4 regions of the Streptomyces sp. enrichment culture genome follow, and region 1 is predicted to be linked to each of the others. Evidence: riboswitches for the same ligand, from Rfam matches in the RefSeq annotation. Region 1 holds a riboswitch; each other region holds the start of a gene.
The links. A riboswitch is a leader RNA that binds a small molecule or an ion and turns the genes downstream of it on or off. The one in region 1 is predicted to bind cyclic di-AMP.
Positions count from the first base shown of each region.

Region 2: another riboswitch for cyclic di-AMP. It lies ahead of ACSU6L_RS14670 (NlpC/P60 family protein); the one in region 1 lies ahead of ACSU6L_RS15580 (transglycosylase SLT domain-containing protein).
Region 3: another riboswitch for cyclic di-AMP. It lies ahead of ACSU6L_RS05315 (peptidoglycan DD-metalloendopeptidase family protein); the one in region 1 lies ahead of ACSU6L_RS15580 (transglycosylase SLT domain-containing protein).
Region 4: another riboswitch for cyclic di-AMP. It lies ahead of ACSU6L_RS22055 (transglycosylase family protein); the one in region 1 lies ahead of ACSU6L_RS15580 (transglycosylase SLT domain-containing protein).

Region 1 covers NZ_OZ186847.1:3,646,435-3,650,025, reverse strand. The annotation lists gene ACSU6L_RS15585 (HAD family hydrolase) at 1-766, shown strand, start outside; gene ACSU6L_RS15580 (transglycosylase SLT domain-containing protein) at 730-1,224, opposite strand; cyclic di-AMP (ydaO/yuaA leader) riboswitch at 1,228-1,399, opposite strand; gene ACSU6L_RS15575 (CocE/NonD family hydrolase) at 1,681-3,591, opposite strand, start outside.
Region 2 covers NZ_OZ186847.1:3,463,689-3,467,279, forward strand. The annotation lists gene pcrA (DNA helicase PcrA) at 1-1,097, opposite strand, end outside; gene ACSU6L_RS14665 (hypothetical protein) at 1,151-1,282, opposite strand; cyclic di-AMP (ydaO/yuaA leader) riboswitch at 1,388-1,557, shown strand; gene ACSU6L_RS14670 (NlpC/P60 family protein) at 1,565-2,758, shown strand; gene ACSU6L_RS14675 (tellurite resistance/C4-dicarboxylate transporter family protein) at 2,863-3,591, shown strand, end outside.
Region 3 covers NZ_OZ186847.1:1,237,281-1,240,871, reverse strand. The annotation lists gene ACSU6L_RS05335 (aspartate aminotransferase family protein) at 1-106, shown strand, start outside; gene ACSU6L_RS05330 (helix-turn-helix domain-containing protein) at 205-837, shown strand; gene ACSU6L_RS05325 (DUF6126 family protein) at 834-953, shown strand; gene ACSU6L_RS05320 (tyrosine-protein phosphatase) at 998-1,795, opposite strand; cyclic di-AMP (ydaO/yuaA leader) riboswitch at 2,274-2,431, shown strand; gene ACSU6L_RS05315 (peptidoglycan DD-metalloendopeptidase family protein) at 2,436-3,401, shown strand.
Region 4 covers NZ_OZ186847.1:5,008,149-5,011,739, reverse strand. The annotation lists gene eno (phosphopyruvate hydratase) at 1-541, opposite strand, end outside; gene ACSU6L_RS22055 (transglycosylase family protein) at 778-1,476, opposite strand; cyclic di-AMP (ydaO/yuaA leader) riboswitch at 1,481-1,659, opposite strand; gene ACSU6L_RS22050 (transglycosylase family protein) at 1,842-2,885, opposite strand; gene ACSU6L_RS22045 (cytochrome P450 family protein) at 3,132-3,591, opposite strand, start outside.

The DNA of each region.
Region 1 (3,591 bases):
GCTCGCACGGGTGACCGCGGCCGGGGCCCGGCATCTGGTGGTGACCGGCCGCCCGGCGCCCCGGGTGCGTCCGCTGCTGGAGGACCTGGGCGGCACGGGGCTGGCGGTGTGCGGGCAGGGTGCGCAGCTCTACGACGTGGGCGCCGACCGGCTGTTGTGGTCGGTGACCCTCGACCGGGAACTGGCGGAGCACGCGCTCGGCAAGATCGAGGCCGAGGTGGGGCAGGTGTACGCGGCGGTCGACCAGGACGGGACCGACGGCCTGACGCTGATCGAGCCCGGCTACCGGATGCCGCACCCCACGCTGCCCGCGGTGCGGGTCGGGCGCCGTGAGGCCCTGTGGGGCGAGCCGATCAGCAAGGTGCTGCTGCGCCACCCGACGCTGTCCGACGACGAGTTGGCGGCGGTCGCCCGCTCGGTGATCGGCTCGCTCGCGACCGTCACCATGTCGGGGCCGGGGACGGTCGAGCTGCAGCCGTGCGGCATCACCAAGGCGACCGGGCTGGCGCTGGCGGCCGAGCATCTGGGGCTGTGCGCCAGGGACACCCTCGCCTTCGGCGACATGCCGAACGACATCCCCATGTTCGACTGGGCGGCGCACGGCGTCGCCATGGCCAACGCCCATCCCGAACTGAAGGCGGTGGCCGACGAGGTCACCACGTCGAACGAGGACGACGGCATCGCCGTCGTCCTCGAACGTCTCTTCAGTCCCGCCGTGCGGCCTCAGCCTCAGTACGCGCCGAAGACGTTGTCGATGGAGCCGTAGCGGTCGGCCGCGTAGTTGCAGGCCGCCACGATGTTCGCGACCGGGTCGTACGGGTCGTAGGCGGTGCCGGGCACGTGGTACGCGGCGAAGGTCGGGTCGATGACCTGGAGCAGGCCCTTGGACGGGGTGCCCTTGGCGGCGTTCGAGTCCCAGTTGTTGATGGCCAGCGGGTTGCCGGAGGACTCGCGCATGATGTTGCGGTAGATGCCGTCGTAGCTGCCCGGGATGCCGTGCTGGGCCATGATCGTCATGGCCTCGCGGATCCAGCCGTCGAGGTTGTTGGGGTACGCCGTCACGGCGGTCGTCGCGGCCGGGGTGGCCGCGGAGGCGGTCGTCGCGCCGATCAGCGGCATGGCGAGCACGGCGGCACCGGTGCCGGCGACGGCGAGGGTGCGGGCGAGACGGGCACGGCGGCCCTTGGCCGGCTGGCTCTTTGCGGGCAGACCGTTTGCAGGCATGGCGAATTTCCTCTCCGGCGCCTGCGAGGTGAGCTGTCGGGTTCGGGCTGGGAGGTGCCCGGCCGTGTGCCACGGCACACGATTTCACCCCAAGCCGTACCGGGGCGATGCCCGGCCCGGCGACTTACCTGGGTCCCCCGCTCCTGCCTTGCGAGTGAGTTGGCGGATCGATGTGCGGGCGGCGGCAGGATTCGGCGTTCCGCCCGACGGACCGGGAAGTTATGCGAGAGCACATGTCCGGAACAAGTGGCGGAATCACATATCGTGCCCGTTGGCCATGATCAGTCCGTTTGGGGTACTTGATCCTTTGCGACTGCCAAGAGTCAACTGCCAATGGGGGATGGGTTTTCGGGGGAAAACCGCGAAAGGGCCGCGTAAACGTCCTCGTGAGTCAAGTCACGTGCGTGCACAAGAATGGCAAATCGGGCAATAAGGCCAGTTGTGCTCAAGTCGCCGTCACCCGGCGGTTCGTGGGATCCGCTTCTCCCAAGTCCGGTGGAACACGACCTCGTCGCCCTCGGTGCAAATCACCTCATTGATGGACATAAAGGTATTCGCGTCGCAGTCGATCTCCGAGCGGGTGCGGACCGTCGTGTCCCAGGCCATGTCCGGCCGGTGCAGCCGGATCGACCAGTCCGCGCGGGCGCGGGGGGAGAGCGGATCGTCGTCGCGGACCGTGTACGTCTCCCGCGCCTCCTCGGTGCACTCCAGTCCGTCGGGATACATGCGCGTGCCGCCGTACCGGGGCCCGGCCTCCAGCCGCCACTCGCCCCCGGCCACGTCCCGCACCACCAGCCGCTCGGGGCGGGGCTCGTCCAGCGTGGCGGGAACGCTGACGCCGAGCGGCGCGGCCTGCTCCGGCTCCTCGAACCCGATCGCCCCCGCGGCCTCCCGCGCCCGGACCGGCAGCTCCAGCGTGCTGCCGGCCGGCTCCAGGGTGAAACCGGCCGCCGACTCCGGCTGCGGCCAGACCCACGGCCAGTACACGGAGGAGACGGCGAGCCGGATGCGGTGGCCGGGCGCGAAGGCGTGGCCGATGCCGGCCAGCTCGAACGTCACGTCCTCCGTCGCCCCCGGCTCCCACGGGACCGCGCGGTCCGGGCCCCGGCGCGCCGACAGGTTCAGCACACCCCGGGTGACCAGTGTCGACGCGCCGTCCGGCGCCACGTCGCACAACCGGGCGATCACCTGCCCGCGCGGCACCTCGCAGGTCAGGCGCAGCCGCACCCGGGGCCGCCCCAGCACCCAGGTCTCCTCGGGCACCGCGAACTCGAAGCAGGCCGACCGCGCGTCCTCCTCCCGCTGGTCGGGCGGCAGGTCGGTGTCGCCGCCGCGGGGGAGGAACCGGCCGGCGTCGAGGCCGGTGTGCAGGGGGGACCGTACGAGCGCGGGGGCGCCCTGGAGTGCGTAGGTGATCGGTGTCACGTTCGGTGAGGGCCAGGAGGGCTCGCCGACCCAGCGGCCGGGCAGCGCGGGGTACGTCGTGGCCGGGCGGTGCGAGTCGGTGACGTACGCGCGCAGCAGGGGATCCGTGAGGACGCCGGTGTCGGCGCCCTTCAGCCAGTGGTCCCACCAGCGCAGGGTCTCCTGGAGGAAGCCGATCGCCGGGCCGGGTGGCAGCCCGCGGTCGGGGTACTGGTGGGACCAGGGGCCGATCAGGCCCCGGACGCGATCGGCGGGGAGATGTTCGACCAGGCGGAGCACGGTGTCGCGGTACGGGTCGTGCCAGCCGCCCACCGCGAGGACGGCGGCCCGGATCGCCCCGTAGTCCTCGCGGACGCCGTCGGCGCGCCAGTACGCGTCCCGGGTCTGGTGGGCCAGCCAGGTGTGCAGAAAGGGTTCGACCTGCTCCAGGCGGCTCAGCCACAGTTCACGCCAGGCCTCGCCGGCGTACCGCGGGTCGGGCGGGCGGGCGGTGAAGGCGAGCATCGTCGCCGACCGGGCGTGCATCTCCGCCGCGAGGACGGAACCTCCCAGGTAGTGCACGTCGTTGTCATATCGGTCGTCCGTGGCGCAGACCGTGACGACCGCCTTGAGCGGCTCGGGCGCGAGGGCCGCGATCCGGAGGGAGTCGGAGCCACCCCAGGAGATGCCGAACATGCCGACCTTGCCGTCGCACCAGGGCTGGGCCGCCAGCCAGTGCACCACCTCGACGCCGTCGGCCGCCGCCCGCGCCGGGTGCGCGTCGGCGGGCAGCCCCTCGCTGTTCCCGTGCCCGCGGGCGTCGACCCGGACGGAGGCGTAGCCGTGGCCCGCGTACCAGGGGTGGCGCTGGGCGTCGCGCGGCGCGGTCCAGTCGGTCAGCCGGTCCGGCAGGTACTCGAGGAGGGCGGGCACGGGCTCGTCCGTCAGGGGGCGCCACACGCG
Region 2 (3,591 bases), 180 kb from region 1:
TGGGTGGAGCGGTAGTTCTGCTCCAGCAGGATCGTCGTCGCGTCCGGGTAGTCCTCCTCGAACTGGAGGATGTTGCGGATCGTCGCGCCGCGGAAGGCGTAGATCGACTGGTCGGCGTCACCCACGACGCACAGCTCGGCGGGCGGGATGTCGCCCTCGCTCGGCGGGACGTCCTCATCGTACGTGCCGGTGCCGACCAGCTCGCGGACGAGGGCGTACTGCGCGTGGTTGGTGTCCTGGTACTCGTCGACCAGGACGTGGCGGAAGCGGCGGCGGTAGTGCTCGGCCACGTCCGGGAAGGCGCGCAGCAGGTTGACCGTCGTCATGATCAGGTCGTCGAAGTCCAGGGCGTTCGCCTCGCGCAGCCGCGATTGGTACAGGGCGTAGGCCTGGGCGAGGGTCTTCTCGAAGCCGTCGGAGGCCTGGGCGGCGAAGTCCTCCTCGTCGATCAGCTCGTTCTTGAGGTTGCTGATCTTGGCGCTGAACGACTTGGGCGGGAAGCGCTTGGGGTCCAGGTCCAGATCACGGCAGACCAGGGCCATCAGGCGCTTGGAGTCGGCGGCGTCGTAGATCGAGAAGGAGGAGGTGAAGCCGAGCCTCTTGCTCTCGCGGCGCAGGATGCGCACGCACGCGCTGTGGAAGGTCATCACCCACATCGCGTTCGCGCGCGGGCCCACCAACTGCTCGACGCGCTCCTTCATCTCGCCCGCGGCCTTGTTGGTGAAGGTGATCGCGAGGATCTGGCCCGGGTGGACGCCCCGCTCGCCCAGCAGGTGGGCGATGCGGTGGGTGAGCACGCGGGTCTTGCCGGAGCCGGCGCCGGCCACGATGAGCAGCGGGGAGCCGGAGTGGACGACGGCGGCGCGCTGGTTCTCGTTCAGCCCTTCCAGGAGCGCGGCGGAGTCCACGGCGGGGCGGGGGGCGCCGTCGCGGTAGTACTCGTCCCGGTCCGGGGGCACGTCGAACTTCCCGCCGAACAGATCGTCCGGGATCGGCTCCGGTACGTGATCGTCCTCGGGCGGCGGCGGGGGTTCCTCCGCGTGGGCCCGCGGGGCCTGGAGGTCCGCCAGGAAGCTGTCGTCAAAGAGGCTGCTCATCGCTCTCCGAGTCTAGGGCGCCCCACTGACAACCGAGGGCCGCCCGCAGAACATCACAGCCGCCGCGGTCCGGCGGTCACCGGGGAACCGGGCGCGTCACGCACCGCGTCCACCCGGCTACCGCGCAGGTCGGACACGGGGTGCTCAGGCTCGGCGACGGCGAGCGACACCTTTCGGAAGGTCACGGAAATGTATCGGGCATATCACCCACCAACCTTCACAGCAGCCACACGAGTTGGCTACCGTGCCGGGCAGGCCGTACGACCCCCACCGGCGAACCTCGCCGGGCCGCGCGGCCTCCGCCGAGTCCGGCGCGCCCGTACGGCGACCGGAGCCGGGGACCCAACCGACTCTGGGGTGAATCGGCCCCTCCCTTTCAGGGAGGAGCCGTAGGGCAACCCTTCCGAACGACCCGCCCGAACCCGACAGCTAACCCGGTAGGCGGCCGATGGAAGGAGTCGCCTCCCTTGGCGTCGCACCGCAAGTCGCGTCCCACCCCGCGCGTGGCCGGCATACGCACCCCCGCCCTCGCCACCGCGGCCCTCACCTCCGTGGCCCTGCTCTCGCAGACCGCCGGCGCCACCCCCTCGGCCGACGACAAGCCGAGCCTGGAGGAGGTCGAGAAGAAGGTCGACGATCTCTACCGCCAGGCGGAGTCGGCGACCGAGAAGTACAACGCGGTCAAGGAGAAGACCACCAAGCAGCGCAAGCGCGTCGACGCCCTCCTGGACGACGTCGCCAAGCGGACCCAGAAGCTCAACGAGGCACGTGAGGAGCTGGGGTCGTACGCCGCCGCGCAGTACCGCACCGGGTCCGCCGTGCCGGACACCGCGACCTTCCTGCTCGCGGACTCCCCGCAGGACTACTTCGACCAGAACCAGCTGATGGGCCGGCTGACCAGCCGGCAGAAGGACGCGGTCGACGACTACTTCGACCAGCAGGCCGAGACGATGGAGAAGCGTCGCGAGGCCGGCGAGAGCCTCCAGACGCTCACCGAGTCGCAGACCGACCTCAGGACGGCCAAGGCGACCGTCCAGAAGAAGCTCGCCGACGCGCGGGAACTGCTGTCGCAGCTGACCGCCGAGGAGAAGGCGCGGCTCGCGGCGATCGAGAAGCGCAAGCAGGAGGAGGCGGCCCGCAAGGCCGCGGAGCTGGCCCGTCAGCAGCAGGCGGCGGAGGAGCAGCGGCGGCAGCAGGAGGCGGAGGAAGCGGCGGCCGCCCAGCAGGAGACCGCGCAGGAAGAGACCTCTCAGGCGGAGACCGGCACCGGCGACACTTCCACCTCGACCGACTCCACGTACGCGGCCAAGGCCGAGAAGGCGATCGCCTTCTCCCGCGCGCAGATCGGCAAGCCGTACGTCTGGGGGGCCACGGGTCCCGGCTCGTACGACTGCTCCGGCCTCACCCAGGCCGCCTGGAAGGCCGCCGGTGTCACCCTCCCCCGCACCACCTACGACCAGGTGAACGCCGGCACCACCGTCGCGATCGGCGCCGCCCAGCCCGGCGACCTGGTCTTCTTCTACGACGACGTCACCCACGTCGGCATCTACATCGGCAACGGGATGATGATCCACGCGCCGAAGCCCGGGGCGTACGTCCGGGAGGAGTCGATCTACTACGACGGCGAGTCGTCCATCCACAGCGTGGTGCGTCCGGCCTGACGCGAGCGCGGGTGCGCACCCGGTTGCACGCGCCCGCGTGCATTTCCCCGCGCCCGCGCGCGTGCCCCGCTCGCAGGGCGCGCAGGGCTCCATAGCATCGGGCCATGCCCGGCACCTCCCCCCTCCTCGACTGGTGGGCGCGGCGCGCGCCGGCGGCCGGGGCCGCCGTGATGGCGACCGGAATCGTCTCGGTCGGCCTCCACCTGGCGGGCCGCGAGGTCGTCTCCCGCGTCTTCCTGGTGGTGGCCGGCGCCGCCTGGCTGGCGCTGGCGGCGGAATTCCTCGTCCTCCTGCTGGGGCAGCGGAAGCAGTGGCTGATCCAGGCGGGCACACCGGCCGCGCTGACCGCCGTGGCGGCGACGACGGTGCTGGGAACCCGCTTCGCCGCGCTGGGCTGGACGCTTTCGGCGGGGGCGCTGCTGGCACTGGCCGCCGTACTGTGGCCGGTGCTGCTGGTGCTGAGCGTGAGACACTGGCGCAGGCGTATGCCGGGTTCGGTGTTCCTGGCGTGCGTGGCGACGCAGGGCCTGGCGGTGCTCGCGGCGACCCTCGCCGCGACGGAGTCTGCGGCCTGGCTCGCGCACACCGCTCTGGTGCTGTTCTGGCTGGGGATCGTGATCTACGGGCTCGCCCTGACCCGCTTCGATCCACGGCAGGTGATCGAGGGCGGCGGGGACCACTGGGTCGCGGGCGGGGCGCTCGCGATCTCGGCGCTGGCGGGCTCGAAGCTCATCGCCGCAGACGGCCCGGACCTCTCCCTGTGGAACGTCGACGACCGGGGCGTCCTGCACGACGTGACCCTCGCACTGCTCGTGCTGGATCTGTCCTGGTAC
Region 3 (3,591 bases), 2.4 Mb from region 1:
GTTCATGGACGCCTTCACCGCCGTGATGGACGACGCGCACAGCGGCGGCGGGCTGGTGTGGGACTTCGGGAAGACACTGATGAAACAGGCGGTGGCCAACCGGTAGCCGGGGGCAGGGGACAGGGGACGGGGCGAGGTTCCCGGCCCTTTTGCCTGTGGGGCAAGAAAATTGCCTCACAGGCAAGAGTCGGGCTCAATGGAGACATGAGCTCCTCCGCCGCCGGGCCGGGCCCCGAGCCCGCCGGTGACCTGTCGACCATGGCCCCGCAGCTGCGCGCCCTGCGCCGCCGGGCCTCCCTGACGCTGGAGGCGGCGGCCCGCGAGGCCGGGCTGTCGCCGGCCCATCTGTCCCGTCTCGAGACCGGGCAGCGCCAGCCGTCGCTGCCGATGCTGCTCGCCCTCGCCCGGGTCTACGGTACGACGGTCTCGGAACTGCTCGGCGAGACGGTCGCCGGCCGGGACGCCGTGGTGCGCGCCGCCGACATGGAACCGACCGCGGCGGGCGGCTGGACCTACTGGCAGGCCGGCGCGCCCGGACGCGGCATGCAGGCGCTGCGCGTGCACGTGCCGCACGGCTCCCAGGGCGACATCGTGCGGGTGCACCCCGGCGAGGAGTGGCTGTACGTCCTCAAGGGGCGGCTGCGGCTGCGCCTCGGCGACACCGTCCACCGCCTCGGACCGGGCGACAGCGCGCACTTCGACTCGCTGACCCCGCACCGCATCGCCGCGGAGGACCCGGACGGGATCGACCTGCTCTTCGTCCACACCCTGTTGCAGAGCCCGACGGCCGCGCTGTGCCTCGGCCCCACCACCCATGTCACCGGAGAGACGCCATGAGCGGAGTCCAGAAGAAGAACGAGCGCCAGATCTGGGTGCGGCTGTTCATCTACGTGGTGGCGGGGCACGCCTTCGCCGCTTTCCTCTATCTGCTGTTCGCCGTCGGGTCGAAGTAGCCGGCGAAGCGGCCGACGGAACAGCCGCGCGGCCGTGACCGGCCTCAGTCGAGCAGCCGCTCCCGCAGCCGCTCCCGGACCGCCGGGGTGACCTTCAGTCCCTGTTCCAGGTAGGGGTCGACACCGCCCCAGGTCTCCTCGATGGTGTCGAAGGCCGCCGACAGGTACTCCGCGCGGGCGTCGAAGAGCGGGCTGAGCAGCTCCATGACCTCGGGGGAGTAGGCCGCGGCGGAGCTGCTGCTGCGGTGCACCTTGTAGCGCCGATGCTTGGCGTTGGACTCCAGGTAGTCGGCGATGATCGCCTCGCGCTCGACGCCCAGCGCGAGCAGCGTCACGGCGATCGACAGCCCCGCGCGGTCCTTGCCCGCCGCACAGTGCATCAGCGCGGGCACGCTGTCCTCGGCGAGCGCGTGCAGGACCCGGGAGTGCTCGGCGGTGCGCTGCTTGATGATCACGCGGTACGAGGCGATCATCCGGCCGGCCGCCTTGCCGTCGGCCAGCAGCTCCCGCAGCTGGTCCAGGTCGCCGTCGCGCACCATCTTCCAGAACTCGGCGCCGTCGGCCGGGTCAGACAGCGGCAGGTTCACGTTGCGCACGCCCGGCAGTTCGACGTCCGGGCCCTCCAGCTTCTGGTCCGCCGCGTTGCGGAAGTCGAAGATCGTGTGCAGGCCCAGGGAGGACAGGAAGACCGCGTCCTCGGCGGTCGCGTGCGCGAGGTGGCCGCTGCGGTAGAGCACGCCGTGCCGCACCCGGCGTCCGTCGACGGTTGGCAGACCGCCCACGTCACGGAAGTTGCGCACTCCGGCCAGTTCGGGCTCGGTCGACGGGACCTGCTGCGTCACGTGGGCTCCTCCCAGTCGGACCCGTCCGCGCTGTTCGCCTACGGGCACGCGTCCGACCATACGACATGGATTCCTGAGGCAATGAAGTCGTCCACAGGCGGGATACCCGACCAGGGGAGGCGTTGTCCACAGGTGCGAATGCCGCAGTTCTCCGACTCCGTCGCATATAGGTGAACTGTCCGAATTGGAACCTTCGTCGTAACTCGCTCTGGAGTAAAGGGTTCTGGAGAGGTGTCACGTGAGGAGCGTCATATCCGTGACGGTGGGTCGCCCGTCATGTCCACGTAATTCATGCGTTTTTCAAGGGCTTTTGGATAAACGGGCTGCCCGGTAATCGACGGAGGGTGACCGGGAATTCAGTGTCCGAAAAGATCGAAAAGCGCGCGCGGGCAACCTTTCGCTTGTCCTGGTGCGTCTTGCTCGCTTACGTTCCACACCGATCCGAGCGGAACGCCGAATCCTGCCGCTGCTCGGTGCCCGCGCAAACTCACCCGTCCACGGCAGGAGCGGGGGACCCACAGGTACGACCGCCTGTTCCGGTTCCCGGAACGGCTCGGGGTACAGCCACGCCTCGGCGTGGCCGGGCATCTCCAGTCCGCACCCGACAGCTCACCTCGCAGGCGCCGGAGAGGAATTCGCCATGCCTGCCAAGGGTAAGCACCGCCGTCCGAAGACCCTTCGTTTCACCCGTTCCATCGCCGTCGCCGGAACCGGCGGCGCCGCGCTCGCCCTCCCCCTGATGGGGGCCGCCGGCGCTCACGCGGCCACCCCGCAGTCGGTTTCCGAAAAGGCCGTCCAGTCGGTCGCCTCGGTCCAGCAGACGGCCGGGACGAAGGCCGCCGAGAAGAACTCCGCTCCGCGCACCTACACCGTGAAGTCCGGCGACTATCTGTCGAAGATCGCCGAGGACCAGAACGTCGAGGGCGGCTGGAAGAAGCTCTACGCCGACAACCGCGCGGCCGTCGGCGAGGACCCCTCGCTGATCCATCCCGGCCTGAAGCTCTCGATCGGCGGCAAGGCCACGGCCGGCTCCGCCGAGTCCTCGCCCTCAGAGGCCGCCAAGCCGTCGCGGTCCACCCAGTCTTCGCAGCCGGCCGAGGCGTCGCAGCCGGCCGAGGCGTCGCAGCCGGCCGAGTCGCCGTCCTCGAACGCGCCCACCACCACCACCACGCAGGCGGCCCAGGCCGCCCCCGCCGCCGCCGGTTACGTCGCCCCGGCGTCCGGTGCGGGTGTCGGCACCGCCTACAAGGTGGCGGGCAGCATGTGGTCCAGCGGCTACCACACCGGTGTCGACTTCGTCGTCCCGACCGGCACCTCCCTCAAGGCCGTCGGCTCGGGCACCGTCGTCTCCGCCGGCTGGGCCGGCGCGTACGGCAACCAGGTCGTCATCAAGCTCGCCGACGGCTACTACGCCCAGTACGCCCACCTGTCCTCCCTCTCCGTGTCGGCCGGGCAGTCCGTGACCGCGGGCCAGCAGGTCGGTCTGTCGGGTTCGACCGGCAACTCGACCGGCCCGCACCTGCACTTCGAGATCCGCACCACGCCGAACTACGGCTCGGACATCGACCCGGTGTCCTACCTCCGCTCGAAGGGTGTCGCGCTCTGACGCCACCCGCCCACGCCGGTTCCTGACCCCGGCGCCACGAGCCACCGAAGGCCGGACCCCGATCCCCGGGTCCGGCCTTCGGTGTTGCCGTCCCGCGGGTTCGTGGCCGGTTCGTGGCGGCCGTGTGGCGGCGGGGCCCAGGGTCTCGACAGGGCGAGGCCGGGAAGACACGGTGATCCACGACAGGCGG
Region 4 (3,591 bases), 1.4 Mb from region 1:
AGCGCAGCGCCTCGGAGAAGGACTCCGCGCCGATCGGGGCGATCATGAACTCCTGGATGTCCACGTTGGAGTCGGCGTGCGAGCCGCCGTTCAGGATGTTCATCATCGGCACCGGCAGCAGGTGCGCGTTCGGGCCGCCCAGGTAGCGGAAGAGCGGGAGGTCGCTGGCCTCGGAGGCGGCGTGGGCGACGGCGAGCGAGACGCCGAGGATGGCGTTGGCGCCGAGGGAGCCCTTGTTGTCGGTGGCGTCCAGGTCGAACATGGCCTGGTCGATCAGGCGCTGCTCGGTGGCGTCGTAGCCGACGAGCTCCGGGCCGATCTGCTCGATGACGGCCAGGACGGCCTTCTCGACACCCTTGCCGAGGTAGCGGTTCGAGTCGCCGTCGCGGAGCTCGATGGCCTCGAAGGCGCCGGTGGAGGCGCCGGACGGGACGGCGGCACGACCCGTGCTGCCGTCGTCGAGGCCGACCTCGACCTCGACCGTGGGGGTGCCTCGGGAGTCGAGGATTTCCCGGGCTACGACGACGTCGATGGACGGCACGAGCATCTCCTTCATGGATGTGACGCGGTTGGCAGGCCGCGGGTGTGGCTCTGCGAGACGAGCCTATCCGGCTCGGCGCGATCGGCCAGCCGACCGCCCACCCCGTGGACGGAACCGAGAGTAAATTGTTTCCGAACGGAACAAAGACCGTTTCGAAAAAACGACCATGAAAGAGAACCCCGCCCCGGCGCGTACGGGGGAACACGCACCGGGGCGGGGAGTCTGAAGGGCCCCTCTTACTTGAGGTGCAGCTGCTGGCCCGGGTAGATGACGTCGGCGTCGTCGACGATGTCCTTGTTCAGCTCGAACAGCCTCTGCCAGCCGCCCTCGACGCCGTGCTCCTCGGCGATCGTGCTGAGGGTGTCGCCCTTGACGACCTTGTACTCGCCGTCGCCCTTCTCGACCTTCTTGCCGGTCGGGGTGGTGACGGTCTTCTCGGCCTTCTCGGTCTGCTGCGAGGCGGCCGGGCGCTCGGCGGAGCGGGAGGCGCTCTGCTCCTCGGTCTCGCGGGCGGCGGTGCCGCTGCCGCTGTCGTTCGAGGCGGCGGCGCCACCGCCGTACGGGGTGCTGGACAGGTTGACGCCGCAGTGCGGCCAGGCGCCCTTGCCCTGGCCCGCGAGGACCTTCTCGGCGATGGCGATCTGCTGGTCCTTGCTGGCCTGGTCGGCGGTGGCGGCGTACTGGGTGCCGCCGTACGCGGCCCAGGTGGAGGCGGAGAACTGCAGACCGCCGTAGTAGCCGTTGCCGGTGTTGATGGACCAGTTGCCACCGGACTCGCACTGGGCGACGGCGTCCCACTCGGACGCGGTGGCGGCGGAGGCGGAGCCGGCCGCCATCAGCGGTGCGGCGACGGCGACGCCGGCCACACCGGCGACGGCGATGGCGCGGGTGGCCTTGGACGGACGACGGTGCTTGCCCTTGCCGGAAAACAGCATGGATCGATCCCCTCACCGACGCCTGCGAGGTGAGCTGTCGGGTTCGGGCCGGTTGAGTTGCCCGGCCGCGGCTCTCGCGAGCTGCGGCTCCACCCCTAGCCGGTTCCGGCGTCGAGTCTCCTCAACTGCCGGACCCGGCACTTACCTTGGGTCCCCCGCTCCTGCCTGCGGCGCTTGACGCGACGACTGTTCCCGTACGGCCGCTGGCAGGATTCGGCGTTGCGGCAGCCGGGGCTCGCGATGGCGAGCGATCCCGACCGTAGGCAGGCGATCCGCCGGATTTCAAAGAGGATCAGGGCTTCTGAGACCTATCTCTCACCGCATTCATAACGGACATTAGCCCCGAAGTGTGACGCGAACTCCGGCTACTTTTCGCCCGGTTCGACCCCTACCTCAAGGGTCTGACCGGGGATGATGAGGTTGGGGTCGGCGCCGACGGTCTTCTTGTTCTCGGCGTAGAGCGCGGTCCATCCGCCTTGCAGCTCAAGGGAGTCCGCGATGCCCGAGAGGCTGTCGCCGGAGCGGACGGTGTAGGAGCCGTCGGCCGCATCACGCGCCGCCGCGGCGTCACGGGAGGCGTGACGGCCGGAGGGCTCGGTCGTACGGGCGTCGGCGGCGTCCTCGTCGGCGCTCTCACCGCGGTGGCGGCCGGTGCCGGTGGAGAACTCCGAAGAGGAGTCGGCCTGTCCGGAGTTGTCCGAGTCGTCCCTCTTGGCGGTGGCCGCAGGGGAGTCGCCGGCACCCTCACCGTCCCTCTCGGAGGAACCGTCCGCCGGGGACGACGAAGCGTCAGACGACGGGCCATTCGTGGCAGATCCGGAATACTCAGAGCTTTCGGAGCTTTCAGACCCCTTGCCCTTTCCGCCCTTTCCGCCCTTTTCACCGGAATCCGCCGAAGTGGATGATTCCGTAGATTCCGACGAGTCGGACAAGCCGGACTCGCGGCTGTCCGAGGAGTCCTCGTCGTCCGGGGTGGCCGTCGCGCCCGACGCCGCGTCGGCGGCCAGGCCCGTGTCCACGCCCGGCGCGCCGGAGTCGCCGTCCAGGCCGGCGAGCAGTCCGCAGGTGAGCCAGGCGCCGACTCCCTGGTCGGCGAGGATTCTCTCGGCCACGGCTATCTGCTGCGAACGGCTCGCCATGTCGGGGCTCTCCGCGTAGTCCGAGCCGCCGTACTTCAGCCAGTCGTCCTGGGAGATCTGAAGACCGCCGTAGTAGCCGTTGCCGTTGTTCGCGCTCCAGGAGCCACCGCTCTCGCACTCCGCGACCCTGTCCCACGTCGTACCGCTGGCGGCGCTCGCGCCGGTGGCGCCGAGCAGCGGAATGGCGATCGCGGACCCGGTCACTCCGGCCGCGACGATGAGAGCCGGAGCCTGGCGGGGGCGACGGTGACGACCGTTCCCGGAGAGCATGCGGGGACCTTTCCCGAGACAGCAGTGACGGCACGACGGGGTGGTACTCGGCGCCGTGCTGATGGGTGAACGTATAGGCAGACGATCACTTGTCACAAGTTAATGCCGCGTAGATCACGTGTAGATCACAGAGGCGAAGGAGTGTCATGTTTGTGACGGGCACGCGAAGTAGCCGTGACATGAGGTGCACGGAGTTGCCGTCCGGCCGTCACAAGTCGGGCGGCACCGGCCAAACGGGGTCGGCTGTCAGGCCTCCGGCGTGAACTCCACCGGCAGCGTGCGCAGTCCGCGCATGATGAGGCCGCCGCGCCAGCGCAGGTCCGCGGGGTCCGCGGCGAGGCGGAGGTCCGGGAGGCGGGTGAGGAGGGTGGCGAGCGCGGTCTGGCCCTCCAGCCGGGCGAGCGGGGCGCCCAGGCAGTAGTGGATGCCGTGGCCGTACCCGAGGTGCTGGTTGTCGCGGCGGGCGAGATCGAGCGTGTCGGGGTCGGTGAACCGGGCCGGGTCGCGGTCGGCGGCGGCGAGGACGACGAGGACCGGGTCGCCGGGGGCGATGTCCTGTCCGCCGATGGTGAGCGGCCGGGTCGCGAAGCGCCAGGTGGCCAGCTCCACGGGGCCGTCGTAGCGCAGGAGTTCCTCCACGCCGGTCTCCAGCAGGGCGTGGTCGCCCGCCGCGAGGGACTGCTGGAGGCGGGAGCGCTGCTCGGGG